3 regions of the Streptomyces sp. NPDC002994 genome follow, and region 3 is predicted to be linked to each of the others. Evidence: riboswitches for the same ligand, from Rfam matches in the RefSeq annotation. Region 3 holds a riboswitch; each other region holds the start of a gene.
What was found. Region 3 has a riboswitch for cobalamin ahead of metE (5-methyltetrahydropteroyltriglutamate--homocysteine S-methyltransferase). Riboswitches for the same ligand answer to the same signal wherever they lie in the genome.

Region 1 (5,446 bases), on a different contig from region 3:
CGGCGGCGGTCGGCCTTCGACTCCAGGCGGTCAATCTTCTCGACCGAGTCCATCCACTTGAAGCAGAACTGCGCCTTCTCGCGGATCGAGGGGATCTCCTCCACCGCGTCGAACGCCGCCGCGCGGTCGTCCGGGTCGGGGAGGTAGGTGTCCAGGAGGGTCAAGTAGAACTGGACGTGTACGGCTTCCTCGAAGAGCTGGCGCGAGAGGTAGAGGCGCGCCTCGGGGGAGTTGATGTGCTTGTAGAGCGTCAGCACCAGGTTGTTGGAGACGATCGAATCGCCCGTCGCGAAGAACGCGACCAGCCGGCCGATCATGTGCTGCTCACCGGGTGAGAGCTTGGCGAGGTCGGTGACGTCCGAGTGGAGGTCTACCTCCTCCACTGTCCAGGTGTTCTTGATCGCGTCCCGGTAGCGCTCGTAGAAGTCCGGGTAGCGCATGGGGCGAAGAGTCAGCTCGAAGCCCGGGTCGAGCAGGTTCTTTTCGGTATTGGTCGACATTACTGGCAGGCCTCGCAGGACTCGGGGTTCTCAAGGGAGCAGGCGATCGCGTCCGCGTCGGGAGCGGTGGCGGTCGTGGTCTGCTGTACGGGGATGGGGGCGGCGGCGGTCGCGCCGGAGCCGGCTGCGCGGGCGATGCGGGTCGCTGGGCGCGAGCGCAGGTAGTACGTCGTCTTCAGCCCCTTCTTCCAGGCGTACGCGTACATCGAGCTGAGCTTCCCGATGGTCGGCGTCTCCAGGAAGAGGTTCAGGGACTGCGACTGGTCGAGGTACGGCGTACGGGCCGCCGCCATGTCGATCAGTCCGCGCTGCGGGATCTCCCACGCGGTGCGGTAGAGGGCCCGTACTTCCTCGGGGATCCAGCTGAAGCCCTGGACGGAGCCGCTCGCCTCGCGCAGCGCCTCGCGGGACTGGGCGTCCCACACGCCGAGCTTCTTCAGGTCCTCCACCAAGTAGGCGTTGACCTGGAGGAATTCACCGCTCAGCGTCTCGCGCTTGAAGAGGTTGGAAACCTGCGGCTCGATGCACTCGTACACGCCCGCGATCGACGCGATGGTCGCGGTCGGCGCGATCGCGAGGAGCAGGGAGTTGCGCATTCCGGTCTTGGCGATACGGGCGCGCAGCGCGTCCCACCGCTCCGGCCAGGTGACCTCGACGCCGTAGTGGTCGGGGTGCAGGACACCGCGCGCCGCGCGGGTCTTCTCCCAGGCCGGGAGCGGGCCGCTGACCTCGGCGAGGTCGCAGGACGCCTCGTACGCGGCGAGCATGATGCGCTCGGCGATCTTCGTGGAGAGGGCCAGTGCCTCGGGGGAGTCGAAGGGCAGGCGCAGCTTGAAGAAGACGTCCTGGAGACCCATCGCGCCGAGGCCCACCGGACGCCACTTGGCGTTGGAGCGGCCGGCCTGCTCGGTCGGGTAGAAGTTGATGTCGACTACGCGGTCGAGAAAGGTGACGGCCGTACGGACGGTCTCGTCCAGCCGCTCCCAGTCGATTTCGCCGTTCCCGAGAACGAACGAACCGAGGTTGACCGAGCCGAGGTTACAGACGGCCGTTTCGCCGTCGTCCGTGACCTCAAGGATCTCGGTGCAGAGGTTCGAGGAGTGGACGACGGAGCCGGGTTCGGCCGTCTGGTTCGCCGTACGGTTCGACGCGTCCTTGAACGTCATCCAGCCGTTCCCGGTCTGCGCCAGGGTGCGCATCATCCGGCCGTACAGCTGGCGCGCGGGAATCGTCGTACGGGCCAGTCCGTCCGCCTCCGCCTTGCGGTACGCCGCGTCGAAAGCGTCGCCCCACAGGTCGACGAGCTCGGGAACGTCGGAGGGCGAGAACAGCGACCAGTCGGCGTCCGCGTCGACGCGGCGCATGAACTCGTCGGGGATCCAGTGCGCGAGGTTCAGGTTGTGCGTACGCCGCGCCTCCTCACCCGTGTTGTCGCGGAGCTCCAGGAACTCCTCGATGTCCGCGTGCCACGTCTCCAGGTAGACGCAGGCCGCGCCCTTGCGGCGGCCGCCCTGGTTGACGGCGGCGACCGACGAGTCGAGGGTGCGCAGGAAGGGGACGATGCCGTTGGAGTGGCCGTTCGTGCCGCGGATCAGGGAGCCGCGGGCGCGGATGCGGGAGTACGAGAGGCCGATGCCGCCCGCGTGCTTCGAGAGGCGCGCGACCTCGTGGTACCGGCCGTAGATCGAGTCGAGCTCGTCGAGCGGCGAGTCCAGCAGGTAGCAGGACGACATCTGCGGGTGGCGCGTACCGGAGTTGAAGAGCGTAGGCGACGACGGGAGGTAGTCGAGGCGGCTCATCAGGCGGTACAGCGCGGCGACCTCGTCGGCGGCCGCTGCCGACTCGTCCTTCGCCAGGCCGGACGCGACGCGCAGCATGAAGTGCTGGGGCGTTTCGATCACCTGACGGGTGATCGGGTGGCGCAGGAGGTAGCGGCTGTAGACCGTGCGCAGGCCGAAGTAACCGAAGCGGTCGTCGGCCGCGGTGTCGACGAGTGCGTCCAGGCGGGCCGCGTGGGCGGTCACGAAGTCGGCCGTACGGTCGGCGATCAGGCCCTCGCGGTGGCCGACGGAGACCGACTCGGAGAAGGTACGGACGCCCTGCGTCGCCGCCTCGTCCCGGATCGTGCGGGTCAGGAGGCGGGCCGCGAGGCGGGAGTACGCCGGGTCCTCGGAGATCAGCCCGGCGGCGGCGTCGGTGGCGAGACCCCGGAGCTCCGCTGCGTCCGACGCCGCGTTGCGGCCGCGCAGTGCGGCTGCGGCGACTCTGCCCGGGTCGGTGTCGGTGAGGTCGGCGGTGAGGTCGGTCAGGGTCCGCAGAAGTGCGGTCCCAGCTCCTTCAGACGACTCCGACGACTCCGTCGACTCCGTGGCAGTTGCCGGATCGGCTGGCGCGATGGTCACGCGGTGCTCTCCCTCGCTCGGCTCGGGGCCGGCGGGGGAGGCGGGGGCGTACGGGCACACGTCACCCCTGAAGGGCGGCACACCGCGTAGCGTCCACCGGCCCAACCGCGAGGCCCGGACGTGTCGGTATCCGGTTCGGTCGAGCCGGATACGCCGTCGGCAGGTGTTCGGACTCCTGGGTGCGCAAAAGCACACCGATCACACCGTTGCGGGACAGTTCCGGATTCACACCGGATTCCCCTGCGGCGACAGCGAGCATGAGCATACATGTGGGGGCGGTTGGATGGTGCAGCCCCCACATGTTGTGTCACGCGGGAAGGGCACCGGAGTCCTGTGCCGAGGGTCCCAGACCCCGCTCCTCAAACGCCGGAGGGGCTGAGAGTTGCCGCTGCGCGGCAAATCCAGCCCCGCCCGGCAACATCCAGCCCGTCCGGCGTTTGAGGACACGCCCGTAGGGCGTCTGTGTGGGGGACTGGGGGCTCGCCCCCAGTTCGGGAAGGGGCGGGTAGGGGAACAAGCCCCGCGCAGCGGCCCGCCCGCACCCGTACCCCACGCGCACGGGCCGCCGCCTCCCCAGGGGAGACCGGCGGCCCGTGTTGCACCGTTCAGCAGCAGCGGAAGCCCTCGCGGGGGTCCGCCTCGCGGGCGTCCGTGCGGCTGCGTTCGAACTCGCGGCGGGTCATGACCGGCGCCCCAGGGTCGCAGGACCTCGTGTGGGCGACGTACCGGTCGTACGCCGACTCGCCGGTCAACTCGCGGACGTACCAGCGGATGCGGCCCGCCGCGCGCCGTACGTCCGTCAGGGTCATGCGGACGTCCCCGTACCCGTCGGCGCCGTCTCCTTGCTGTTGCCGCCCTCCGGCCCGACGCCTGCCGCGACCAGCTCGGCCTTCTCTTCCTTCGTCGCGATGATCGACGCGGGGGCGACCAACTTGGACTCGACGTACGGCGCCTCGTGGAGCTTCACGCTCTCGGGGTCGCTGATCGCCTTGAGGCAGACCCGGCCGGCGTCGGCGAGCACCACCACGATGAGGACCGCGAAGAGCGCGCACAGCACGCCGTCGACCGTCGAGTTGGTGACGACGGTGTGCATCTGGTCCATGTTCTTGGCAGGCGGCAGCACCTGGCCCGCGTCGATGCCGGCCTGGTACTTGTCGCGCTGCGCGAAGAAGCCGACCTTCACGTCGTCCGAGAAGATCTTCTGCCAGCTGGCGGTGAGTGTGACCGCCACGTCCCAGGCGAGCGGGACCGCTGTGACCCACGCCCACTTCAGGCGGCCGGACTTGACCAGGAGGGTCGTGCAGACCGCGAGAGCGACCGCGGCCAGCAGCTGGTTCGCGATGCCGAAGAGCGGGAAGAGCTGGTTGATGCCGCCCAGCGGGTCGTGTACGCCGACCCACAGGAAGTAACCCCAGCCGCCGACGACGACCGCGCTGGCGAACCAGACGCCCGGCTTCCAGCTGACCTGGCGGAACGGCTTGTAGACGTTGCCGAGCATGTCCTGGAGCATGAAGCGCCCGACGCGGGTGCCGGCGTCCACCGTGGTGAGGATGAACAGCGCCTCGAACATGATCGCGAAGTGGTACCAGAACGCCTTCATGGCCGTGCCGCCGACGACAGCGGAGAAGATCTCCGCCATGCCGAGCGCGAACGTCGGCGCGCCACCCGTGCGCGACAGCAGGCTCTGCTCCTCGACGTCCTTCGCCGCCTGGGCCAGCGCCTCGGGGGAGATGGAGAAGCCCAGGTTCGTCACCGCTTGTGACGCCGCCTGGACGTTGTCGCCGATCACGCCGACCGGAGAGTTGATCGCGAAGTACAGGCCGGGGTCGATGATGCACGCCGTGATCATCGCCATCACCGCGACGAACGATTCGGTCAGCATCGCGCCGTAACCGATCATCCGGATCTGCGTCTCCTTCTGGACCATCTTCGGCGTCGTGCCCGAAGAGACCAGGGAGTGGAAGCCGGAGAGCGCGCCGCACGCGATGGTGATGAAGACGAACGGGAACATCGAGCCGGCGAAGACCGGTCCTGTGCCGCTGGTCGCGAAGTCCGTCAGCGCGGGCATCTTCATCGTCGGCAGGGCGATGAAGACGCCGACCGCGAGCAGCCCGATCGTGCCGACCTTCATGAAGGTGGAGAGGTAGTCGCGCGGCGCCAGCAGCAGCCACACCGGGAGGACCGAGGCCAGGAAGCCGTACACGATCATCCAGATGACGAGCGTGCCCGGCTCCAGCGTGAACGTGTCCGCCCACGAGGACTCCGCGACCCAGCCGCCCGAGACGATCGCGAGCAGCAGCAGCGCGACGCCGATGATCGAGACCTCGCTGACCCGGCCGGGGCGCAGCGTGCGCAGGTAGACGCCCATGAAGAGGGCGATCGGGATCGTCATGCCGATGGAGAAGACGCCCCACGGCGAGTGCGCGAGCGCGTTCACGATGACCAGCGCGAGCACCGCGAGCAGGATGATCATGATGGCGAAGACGGCGACCAGCGCGGCCGCGCCGCCGAACGGACCGATCTCGTCACGCGCCATCTGGCCGA
Region 2 (5,446 bases), on a different contig from region 3:
CGATCGTCTTTGCGTGGTGGGCAATCATGGCGAGCGGCTGCCGTGCACCGAAGTAGTTCGCGCTCTTGTAGTGCTGGGGTAACTGGCTCTCGATGAGGGCTGCGGCAAACTCGGGGTCCGTAAGATCGTCATCGGGGGGCCCGACCCACAGACCATCCGCTGCCGGGTCGCGGCTGGGCAGTGAGGCGGTCAGCAGCGCGGTGGACGGCGGAGTGCTTCCGGCCTCCTCCCACTCTCGGCACATGAGGCCGAGCATGTGCCCCGGAATCCGTAAGGCATCGGCAATCTGCACGACCTTGTCGAACGTGGTGACGCTGCCAACGCCGCGTGCCAGCGAACCAACGCGCTCCGGCTTGATGCCGCATTCAGCCGCAATCTTTGAGTAGCTGATCCCGGCTTCGCTGCGCGCGATACGGAACACGGTGCCGAAGTCGTGAGCTGCGATCGCGGTTCTTACGTCCGATCGCTCCAAGAGGTTGCGCGGTAGCGCTGTCGGCGGGTTGTACGCGGTCATACGCTGCCCCCGTCACCCCTGCTGTTGAAAGAGCGCCGTATTGGCGTGAACTTCAGCGTACCCATGATGGGGGTACCCAGCGTGGGGAAGTCAGGCCGACTGTCGCCCAGAAGAGTTGACGGCGAAGACCCCCGCAACCGCGCAAACAGTCCGGGGGCGTGGCCAACGCTTTTGGGAGCGCTGACATGTACCAAACTACCGTCCGTCTCATCGAGTTGCTGATGCGGCTCTTGCTTCGCCCCATGGGACGTCACCGGCGGGGAGGGTCGATCCCTCATCCGGCACCGTGTACCCGGCGCCGACTGCTGCTCTGTTACTCCGTCCTGCCGCACGCCTTCACGCCTGCCCCCGCCCTGCCTGAAGTGATCACCACGCCTGTTCGATCACGCTCGGAGGCTGCCCATCTGAGGTGGGAGCGTGCGGAGCTGCGGTTGCGGCGGCAGCGGCGTCGGGACCTGTGGCTGGCCGTGCACGGGGTCGATATCGAGCCGCGTGTCATCCATGGGGTGGCGGTCGCCCGGTGAGGGCGAGCAGGGTACGGCCGTTGACCGTCGGCGAGCTGCCTAGCGACGGCCTCGACGTGGGTGACGCGGTGGTGCTGCGGTGGGGTGATGATCCCCGTTGTGTCGGGTGCGCGTGGGTCGCCCTAAGCGATGCGCTGATGGGGTGGGGGCTCTCGGCCGTCGAGGATTCCGCGCTGGTGATCCTGTCGGAGCTGCTGACCAATGCTGGCCGTCATGCCCGCGTACCGGGGCAGGACATCGAGACGCGCAACCTCCGGATGCTCGGCGGGCTGCGCATCGAGGTACACGACGGCTCATGCAAGCTGCCGAGCCTGTCTACCCTCGACGGTGACGGGGACAGCGGGCGCGGGCTGTGGTTGGTCGATCAGCTTGCCGACCGTTGGGACGTATGCCCACGCGCAGAGCTCGGCAAGGTCGTATGGGCTGAGATCTCGACGCCTGCTGGGAGCGGTGATCAGAGTGGTGGGTGAACGTCGGAGGATCGTAGCTGCGGTTACGGCGTGGGGCCTGGTGCTGGAGCTCGTCTTCAACAGGGCGCCCGCAGTGCGGGTGTATGGCGCGGACACGATGGCAGTGAAACTGTGAAAGATCACGGGCACGCGCGGGTCGGGACGGTGCTGCGCTTTGTGGATTGGACGCTGAGCCTGGATGTCTCGGGCAGTGCGCCGATCAACGAGGTGGAGTGCACCACATGCCATGAGGCGGCGGAGCCCGGTGAGTGGGGCGTGTTGGAGGAATGGTGTCTGCGGCACGCGGGCCGTACCCGGCATACCGGGTTCCGGGCCATCACGACGGCGTTCTTCCGCGCGACATGCCATGAGTCGCTGCCGGAGGTTGCCGATGGCAGTGCGTAGAAGGGTGGTTGGCGGGGGCGTTGGTGGGCCAGTGGCCTTAGTCGGTACGTGCGCGTGTCCTGATCTGTGGGAAGGCTGGCTCTGGGGACATGGTGACGGCGTACCCGCAACGCGCAAGCTTGATCCATGACCAACACCGCAGCCGGAATCGCCGCCCCCGACACCAAGCTCGCCACCGCCGCCACCGAACTCGTCCGCGACACGACAAGCGAGCTGATCTACCACCACTCCCGCCGGGTGTACTGGTTCGGCAGCCTCCAGGGGCAGAACCGCGGCCTGAGCTTCGACGCCGAACTCCTCTACATCGGCGCCATGTTCCATGACCTCGGCCTCAACGAGGATTTCCGCACCAGCGGCCGCCGCTTCGAAGTGGACGGCGCCGACGAGGCCCGCCGCTTCCTCCAGAGCCACGGCGTCCCCGAGGACAGCATCCGTCGCGTCTGGACCGCCATCGCCCTGCACACCACTCCCGGCATCCCGCAGTTCATGGAGCCGGAAGTCGCCCTCGTCACCGCCGGGGTGGAGTACGACGTACTCGGCATCAGTTACGACGACATCAGCGCCGAAGACCGCGCCGCGATCACCGCACTCCACCCCCGCCCCGACTTCAAGAAGCGCATCCTCGCCGCCTTCACCGAAGGCATCGCCCCCAAGCCCGAGACCACCTTCGGCAACGTCAAGGCCGACGTACTGGAGCACTTCGTGCCGGGTTACGAGCGAGGCGACTTCGTCGGGACGATTCAGAACTCCGCCTGGCCCGAATGACCACGACGCGGGACGCACTGACAGACTGTGCGCGACCCGGGCGGCAGGATCCAGGAAGCCGGTGCGAATCCGGCACGGTCCCGCCACTGTGACCGGGCATCGCGACTGCCGTCGCCATGCCCGGAAGCCAGGAACTGACCTGCCGCCTTCTTCACCACCGACCAGGGGACGAGGAAATCCCCCGGAGGAGGCACCACTGTGTCCTGCCGTACCCGCCGCGCGCTCGTCGCCACCGCCGCCGCCCTGCTCCCCCTCACAGCCGGCACCGCCTGCACGGCGGCCGGGAAACAGCCCGCGCCCGCGGCAAAGGCCGCCGCCGGCTTCCCCTACACCGTCACCAACTGCGGCGTGAAGACGACGTACACCGCACCCCCCACCCGCGTCGTCACCATGAACCAGCACGTCACCGAGGTGATGCTGGAGCTCGGCCTCGCCAAGTCCCTCGCGGGCACCGCTTACCTCGACGACAAGGTGCTCCCCAAGTACGAGAAGGAGTACAAGGCCACCCCCGTGCTGGCCAAGGAGTACCCCTCGTACGAGAAGCTGCTCGCCGCCAACCCCGACTTCGTGTACGGCGGTTACGCCTCCGCCTTCTCCGCCGGCGACGGCCGCAGCCGCGAGACGCTGAAGAAGTCCGGCATCAACTCCCGCCTGAACACCGAATACTGCGCCGACGGCAAGACCTCGATGGACGCCCTCTACCAGGAGATCCGCGAGGTCGGCCGCACCTTCGGCGTCACCGACCGCGCCGAGCGCTGGATCGCCGACGCCAAAAAGGGCAACGCCGCCACCGAGAAGAAGCTGGCGGGCGCCGACCCCGTCTCCGTCTTCGTCTACGACGGCGGCGACAAGACCGCCTCCACCGTCGGCGGCGCGGGCATCGGCAACGAGATGATCAAGCGCGCGGGCGGCAAGAACGTCTTCGCCCACCTCCCCAAGCCGTTCGCCGACGCCGCCTGGGAAAACGTCGTGGACCGCAAGCCCGAGACGATTCTCATCCTCGACTACGGCGGGACCACCGTCGCCCAGAAGAAGCAGCGCCTCATCGACGACCCCGCCCTCGCCGATGTCCCCGCCGTCAAGAACAAGCGCTTCGCCGTCCTGCCCCTCTCCGACATGGTCCTCGGCGTCCGCGCACCGGCTGCCGTCGACACCCTCGCGCGCCAGCTGCACCCTGAGCTCGAGAAGTAGCGGGCGGCGGCCGTGAGCTGCAAGACCCCCGCCGCCCGCGGGCCCCTGCGCTATCCCCTCCTGCTCACCGCGCTCACCGCCCTGCTCGGCGCGGCGGCGGTCGCGGGACTCGCCCTCGGCTCGGTACGCATCCCCGCCACGCACGTGCTGGAGATCGTCACCGGCGCCGCCGGCCCCGGCCCGTACCGCACGATCGTCCTCGACGTACGGCTGCCACGCGTCCTGCTCGGCGCCGTCGTCGGCGCCGGGCTCGCCGTCATCGGCACCGTCCTCCAGGCCCTCGTACGCAACCAGCTCGCCGACCCCTTCCTCCTCGGCGTCTCATCCGGGGCATCGGTCGGCGCGGTCGGCGTCATAGTCCTGGGGGTCGGTGCCGGCCTCGCCACCACCGTCACCGTTCCGCTCGCCGCCTTCGCGGGCGCGCTCGGCTCACTCGTCCTCGTGTACGGGCTGGCGCGCGGCGGCGGCGCCCCTATGACCACCGGGCGTCTCGTCCTCGCCGGAGTCGCCGTCTCGTACATCCTGTCCGCCCTGACCAGCCTGCTGATGGTCACCTCGGCCCGCGCCGACCACCTCAAAGAAACCCTCTACTGGACCCTCGGCGGCCTCGGCAGCGCCCGCTGGGACATGCTCGCGCTCCCCGCGACCGTCCTCGCCGTCGGTACGGCCCTCCTCATCACCCTCGCCCGGCCGCTCGACCTGCTCCTGGCCGGAGAGGAGGGCGCCACCGTCCTCGGCCTCGACACCGGCCGCTTCCGCGCCGCCGTCTTCGTCCTGGCCTCGCTGCTCACCGGCGTACTCGTCGCCTTCAGCGGCGCGATCGGCTTCGTCGGCCTGATGGTCCCGCACGCCGCGCGCATGGCCGTCGGCGCCGGACACCGCCGGCTGCTGCCCGTCGCCGCGCTCGGTGGTGCGGTTTTCCTGGTCCTGGCCGACCTGGCGGCCCGTACCGTCGCCGCGCCTCAGGACATCCCCGTCGGCGTACTCACGGCGCTCACCGGCGGCCCGTTCTTCCTGTGGATGCTGCGCCGCCGCCCGGAAGGCGGCGGGACCGAAGGAGCCCCGGCGTGACGACCCTGACCGCACAAGGCCTCTCGTACGGCACCGAAGGCCGCCACCTCGTCGACGACGTCACCCTGACCGCCGCCGACGGCGAGACCGTCGGCCTGATCGGCCCCAACGGCAGCGGCAAGACAACCCTCCTGCGCTGCGTGTACGGAACGCTGCGCCCCACCCACGGCCGCGTCCTCCTCGACGGCGACGACCTGCACGCCATGAGCCCGAAGACCCGCGCCCGGCGCATCGCGACCGTCCCGCAGGACGGTGGCGCGGCCGGCTTCGAGCTGACCGTCCGCGAGGTCGTCGCCATGGGCCGCTCCCCGCACAAACGCTTCTGGGAACAGGACACGGAAGCCGACGCCCATCTCGTACGGTCCGCCCTCGCCCGCGTCGGCATCGCGGACCTCGCGGACCGCGGCTTCCCGTCCCTCTCCGGCGGCGAACGCCAGCGGGCCCTGATGGCACGCGCCCTGGTCCAGCAGCCGTCCCTCGTCGTACTCGACGAGCCGACCAACCACCTGGACATCCGCTACCAGCTG
Region 3 (5,446 bases):
GCGGCGGCAACGAGGTTCTCCAGCGCCGGGCGGACCTCGGCGGGCGTACGGGTCTTCAGGCCGCAGTCCGGGTTGATCCACAGCCGGTCGGCGGGGACGGTACGCAGGGCCAGATCAATGAGATCGGTGATCTCACGCTCGGCCGGTAGGCGAGGGGAGTGGATGTCGTACACGCCGGGACCCACTTCACGCGGGTACCCGGCCGTGGCGAGCTCGCGCGCGATCTGCATGTGCGAGCGGGCCGCTTCGAGGCTGATGACATCGGCGTCGAGGTCGTCGATCGCCGCGAGCACCGCGCCGAACTCGGCGTAGCACATGTGGGTGTGGATCTGGGTGTGGGCCTGTACGCCGCCGGTCGTGAGCCGGAAGGCCTCCGTGGCCCAGGCCAGGTAGGCCGGCCGGGCCGCCTCGCGCAGCGGCAGCGTCTCGCGCAGCGCCGGTTCGTCGACCTGGACGACGCGAGTGCCCGCCGCCTCAAGGTCGGTGACCTCGTCGCGCAGCGCCAGAGCGACCTGGCGGGCCGTGTCGGCGAGCGGCTGGTCGTCGCGGACGAACGACCAGGCGAGCATGGTGACGGGCCCGGTCAGCATGCCCTTGACCGGGCGGTCGGTGAGCGACTGGGCGTACGACGTCCAGCGCACCGTCATCGGCTCGGGGCGCGACACGTCACCGGCCAGGACGGGCGGCCGGACGTAGCGCGTGCCGTACGACTGGACCCAGCCGTGCCGGGTGGCGAGATAGCCGGTGAGCTGCTCGGCGAAGTACTGGACCATGTCGCCCCGTTCGGGTTCGCCGTGCACCAGCACATCGAGACCCGCCTTCTCCTGGAAGGCTATGACCTCGCGGATCTCCGCCGCGATCCGCTCGTCGTACGCCGGAGAGTCGATGCGCCCCGCCCGCAGATCGGCGCGGGCGCCGCGCAGCTCCGTGGTCTGCGGGAACGAGCCGATGGTGGTCGTGGGCAGGAGCGGCAGGCCGAGCCGGGCCCGCTGGGCCGCTGTTCGCTCGGCGTACGGCTCGGGGCGGCGGGCCTGCGCCGGGGTGATGGCCGAGCAGCGGGCGCGTACAGCCGGGTCGTGGGTGAGCGCGGAGGCGGCGCGGGAGGCCAGAGCGGCCCGGTTCGCGGCGAGTTGGGGCGCGACGGCGTTGGCGCCGCGACTCAGGCCGGTGGCCAGGGTGACGGTTTCCGACACCTTCTGCCGGGCGAAGGCCAGCCAGCGGGCGACCTGCGGGTCCAGGTCGCGTTCGGCGGTGGCGTCCAGCGGCACATGAAGCAGGGAGCAGGACGGCGCGACGTCCACCCGGTCCGCGAGCCCGAGCAGGGTGGCGAGGGTGGAGAGCGAGCTCTCCAGGTCGTTGATCCATACGTTACGGCCGTCGATGACCCCGGCGATCAGCCGCTTGCCCGGCAGACCGCCGGCCGCGGCGAGGTCGTCGAGGTTCGCGGCACCCGGCCCGGTGAAGTCCATGGCCAGGCCCTCGACCGGAGCGTGGGCGAGGACGGGCAGTGCCTCGCCGAGACGGTCGAAGTACGACGCGACAAGGAGCTTCGGCCGGTCGGTGAGCGCGCCGAGCTCGCGGTAGACGCGGGCGGTGGTGCTCAGCACGGCCGGGGACTGGTCCTGCACGAGGGCGGGCTCGTCCAACTGGACCCAGTCGGCGCCCGCCGCCCGAAGGTCCGCGAGGACTGCGGCGTACACCGGCAGCAGCCGGTCGATCAGGGTGAGCGGATCGAATCCGTCGGCGACGTCCGGGGCGGCCTTGGCGAGGAGCAGGAACGTAACGGGGCCGACCAGCACCGGACGGGCGGTGTGGCCGAGTGCGACCGCCTCCCGCAACTCCCCGACCGGGCCCCGGGAGTCGGCGGTGAAGGTGGTGTCCGGGCGGAGTTCCGGCACCAGGTAGTGGTAGTTGGTGTCGAACCACTTGGTCATTTCCAGCGGCGCGCCACGGTCCGTGCCGCGCGCCATGGCGAAGTAGCCGTCCAGCCAATCGGCGGCGAAGGCGGCGCGGTGGCGCGCGGGGATCGCGCCGACCATCACGGCGGTGTCCAGTACGTGGTCGTACAGCGAGAAGCTGCCGGTGGGCACTTCCCGGATGCCGGCGTCCGCCAGCTGCTGCCAGGTGTCGCGGCGCAGTTCGGCGGCGGTCCGGCGCAGGGACGCGGCGCTGATGCGGCCCGCCCAGTAGCCCTCGACGGCCTTCTTGAGCTCCCGGCGCGGGCCCTGACGGGGCCAGCCGTGCACGGTGGGAAGCGAATGCGGGGTGGCGAAACGGTCAGCCACGGGACTCTCCTTCGCGAGTCGCGGAGACGACCCCGGCAACCGGGCGAGGACGCGAAGGAACGGCGTACCGGACAGCACACCGGACGGCTCACAACAGCCGTGCCGCGCCTGCCCGTTACCGCCGACCCGCCCTCGAGGTCACCGAGATCTCCGCATGCGGGGTCGCACGCGGGCAGTGGCAGGTCTTCGGACTCGCGGGCCGGCCTGCCGGGGGCTTGCACCCGGCGGGCACCTACTGGCCGTCGCTTCCCGGTCCCGGAGATCCGGGGCCAGTGCGTATGACGGCGGTCGTTCCCACTCACCGCTGCGGGGCAGTTCCGGATTCCCACCGGATTCCCTCTTACGACGCTTCCGTCCGGCTGACGGAGCGAACCAGCTGCAGGGACAACGTACTCCACGTACCTTCGCTCCCGGCACGACTCCCGGAAGGAGACCGAGGCCGGAGCCAGTGAGGCCGGCAGGAGACGGCACCGTACGGCGAAGGGTCTGTGACGTACACGGACAGCGGTCCACGTATGGCGGGCGCCACCGTGCGCGGAAGGGGCCGGGGGCCGAGGGTGGGTGACATGTCTCATCACCTCAGCGGGCCGAATCTGCGGTCGCCCATGGACGACGCGCGGCTGGATCTGACGGACCTGTTCGCGTTCACGGTGCCGGGCGGGCGCACCGTCCTGATCATGAACGTCCACCCGATCGCCCCGGCCGCGGGCGCGGCGTTCCACCCGGACGCGGTCTACCGCATCAATGTCGACATCGACGGCGACGATCACGCCGACGCGGCGTTCAGCTTCGTCTTCTCCCCGCCCGTCGACGGCCGGCAGACGGCGACCGTGTACTGGGCGACGGGGGCGCAGGCCCGCAGCGCGGAGCCCGGCGGGCAGGAGATCTTCACCGACGCGCCGGTCGCCCTCGGGGCGGAGGCGCGGGTGGTCGAGGCCGGTCCGTACCTCTTCTCGGCCGGTCTGCGCAGCGACCCGTTCTTCGCCGACCTGGACGGCATCGTCAAGGACTTCCAGTGGACCGGCGTGGACTGGGGAGCCGACAAGAACGTTCTGGGCATCGTGCTGGAGGTTCCGAGCGACGAGCTGTGCCCCGACCCGGTGATCGGGGTGTGGGCGCGGGTGAGCCTGCGCCAGGACGGCCGGCTGAAGTCCGTCGACCGCGGGGCCCACCCGTCGCTGACGGCGTACTTCAACCCCGAGGAGGCGAAGGACGCCTACAACGAAGGCGAGCCCGCCGAGGACTGGGCGACGTACAGCGGGCCGTGGACCGAGGTGCTCCGCCACACCGGCGGCTACGACGCGCACGCCGCCGAAGAGGTCCTGCGTACGGTCCTGCCGGACATCCTGGTCTACGACCGCAACCGTCCCGCCGCCTACCCCAACGGCCGGGCTCTCACCGACGACGTCACCTCGACCCGGCTGGCCATGATCTCGGGCGGGAAAGTCGCCAGCGACCACATCGGCCCGCACACCGACCTCCTCCTCGACTTCCCTTACCTGGGCGCACCCCACCCGGATCCGGCAGTCGGCTGATCACGCGCGCGATGCTTGGCGGCGGGTCAGGTCGTGGCCGCCCAGGGCGCCTCGAAAGGTGTACTGGTTGGCGATCCGGAAGACGCAGAACGCGCTGATCATCATGTGTACGTCGATCACGTCCGGGGTGACGAACTCACTGCTTGCCCGGTCCGCGTCCAGGATCTTGCTGATCAGGTCGAGCGCGGGCGTATCCAGGTTCGCGAGCGCCGGCGACCTGCGGATGTGCTCCGCCCGCTGGCGGTCCTTGTCGGCCTGGGGGCCGGCGGCGAGGTCATGGGGCCTCCACTCGTATGCGCAGGCTAGTCACGCTCCGGGGCGGGCGCGGGTGGGTGCTGGGCGGCGAGCCGGACCGGGGCGTTGGCCATGCCGAAGCCGCGGTAATCGCCGACGCGCTGCACGATCTCGAAGAAGACCCGGCCGACGGTGACCGTATAGAGGTGCAGGAACTCGCCGCCCTCGCCCTCGTCGGACCTGTCGTACATCAGCCCGAGCTCACGCAATTCCCGGTGGCGCGCCTCGCCGAGGTCGAAGCGGGCCCGCAGGTCGTCGTAGTAGTTGTCGGGAATCGGCAGCAGTACGTCGTCGGACAGGGCCCGGAGCCGGCGCGCGGTCGCGACGACGTCGTCGTCGGCGAGGGCGATGTGCTGCCCGGGCAGCTCCTGCGAGGCAGCCCCGACGTGCGCCATGTCTAGGGCGAGGCGGACTGTACCGGAGGCGTTGGACATGGCGCGGCTGCGCAACAGTCCGTACGGATCGGCCATTTCGACGCTCTCGTGCGGCCGCAGCCCGAGGACCGAACGGTAGAAGAGGGTCGCCTCGTCGAAGTGGTCCCAGGAATGCCCCAGCGCCACGTGGTCGATATGGCCGATGTGGCCCCGGGGCGGTTCGACGGCATCGAAGTCGTCGCGCCAGCGCGGCTGTGCGGAGTCGCAGAAGAACAGCTCCGTGCCGTCCGGAGCCGCGACGGCGGCGAGCGGCGCCTCGTCGGCGGCGCGGTGACGGGGGAGTGCGGGCGACAGCAGGGACTTGGCACGCGCGGCGGAGAGCGCCGGGTCCGGCGACTCCAGGCCAATGGCCACCAGCGAGGTGTCAGTGGGGCTGTCGGGATGGATGCGGCTGAGGAGAATCCTGGCCCGGCCCTGCTCCCACAGCTCGACCGGCTTGGTCTCATGCTGTCCCGTACGGGCGAATCCCAGCGCACCGAGCAGTCCGCCCAGACGCTTGTGGTCCCGGGTGGCCAGCTCGGCGAAGGCGAACCCCTCGGGCTGCGCGGGTCGGGGGAGGGGCGAGCCGGTGCCGAGTACCTCGGCGACGGACTCCTCCAGCGCGAGCAGGGACCGCATCGCGTCGACGGCCGTACGACCGGCGTCCGCCTGCCGGAAGCTGTCGTTGAAGACCTCCAGCGACAGTGGGCCCGCGTAACCGGTACGCAGGACGTGAGCGAGCAGCCCGGCGAGGTCGAACCCGCCCTGGCCAGGGAAACACCGGTAGTGGCGGCTCCACTGGAGTACGTCCATGGCGAGCAGCGGGGCGTCGGCGAGCTGAAGAAAGAAGATCTTGTCGCCGGGGATGGCCTCGATGCCGCCGGGGTCCGAACCGCGCGACAGGATGTGAAAGCTGTCC

Region 1: it holds a riboswitch for cobalamin, as region 3 does, so the genes downstream of both, ABZX79_RS32340 (ribonucleoside-diphosphate reductase subunit alpha) here and metE (5-methyltetrahydropteroyltriglutamate--homocysteine S-methyltransferase) in region 3, are expected to answer to the same signal.
Region 2: it holds a riboswitch for cobalamin, as region 3 does, so the genes downstream of both, ABZX79_RS37180 (ABC transporter substrate-binding protein) here and metE (5-methyltetrahydropteroyltriglutamate--homocysteine S-methyltransferase) in region 3, are expected to answer to the same signal.

The regions. Positions count from the first base shown of each region.
Region 1 is NZ_JBEXNQ010000033.1:21,095-26,540, forward strand. Features, by position in the region: gene ABZX79_RS32335 (ribonucleotide-diphosphate reductase subunit beta) at 1-500, opposite strand, end outside; gene ABZX79_RS32340 (ribonucleoside-diphosphate reductase subunit alpha) at 500-2,902, opposite strand; cobalamin riboswitch at 3,043-3,174, opposite strand; gene ABZX79_RS32345 (YbdD/YjiX family protein) at 3,508-3,711, opposite strand; gene ABZX79_RS32350 (carbon starvation CstA family protein) at 3,708-5,446, opposite strand, start outside.
Region 2 is NZ_JBEXNQ010000054.1:10,449-15,894, reverse strand. Features, by position in the region: gene ABZX79_RS37195 (helix-turn-helix transcriptional regulator) at 1-514, opposite strand, end outside; gene ABZX79_RS37190 (ATP-binding protein) at 1,059-1,508, shown strand; gene ABZX79_RS37185 (HD domain-containing protein) at 2,019-2,657, shown strand; cobalamin riboswitch at 2,682-2,819, shown strand; gene ABZX79_RS37180 (ABC transporter substrate-binding protein) at 2,856-3,848, shown strand; gene ABZX79_RS37175 (iron ABC transporter permease) at 3,861-4,919, shown strand; gene ABZX79_RS37170 (ABC transporter ATP-binding protein) at 4,916-5,446, shown strand, end outside.
Region 3 is NZ_JBEXNQ010000003.1:264,303-269,748, forward strand. Features, by position in the region: gene metE (5-methyltetrahydropteroyltriglutamate--homocysteine S-methyltransferase) at 1-2,285, opposite strand, end outside; cobalamin riboswitch at 2,445-2,677, opposite strand; gene ABZX79_RS04985 (DUF4331 family protein) at 2,852-3,820, shown strand; partial or broken gene ABZX79_RS04990 (hypothetical protein) at 3,821-4,048, opposite strand; gene ABZX79_RS04995 (TIM barrel protein) at 4,123-5,446, opposite strand, start outside.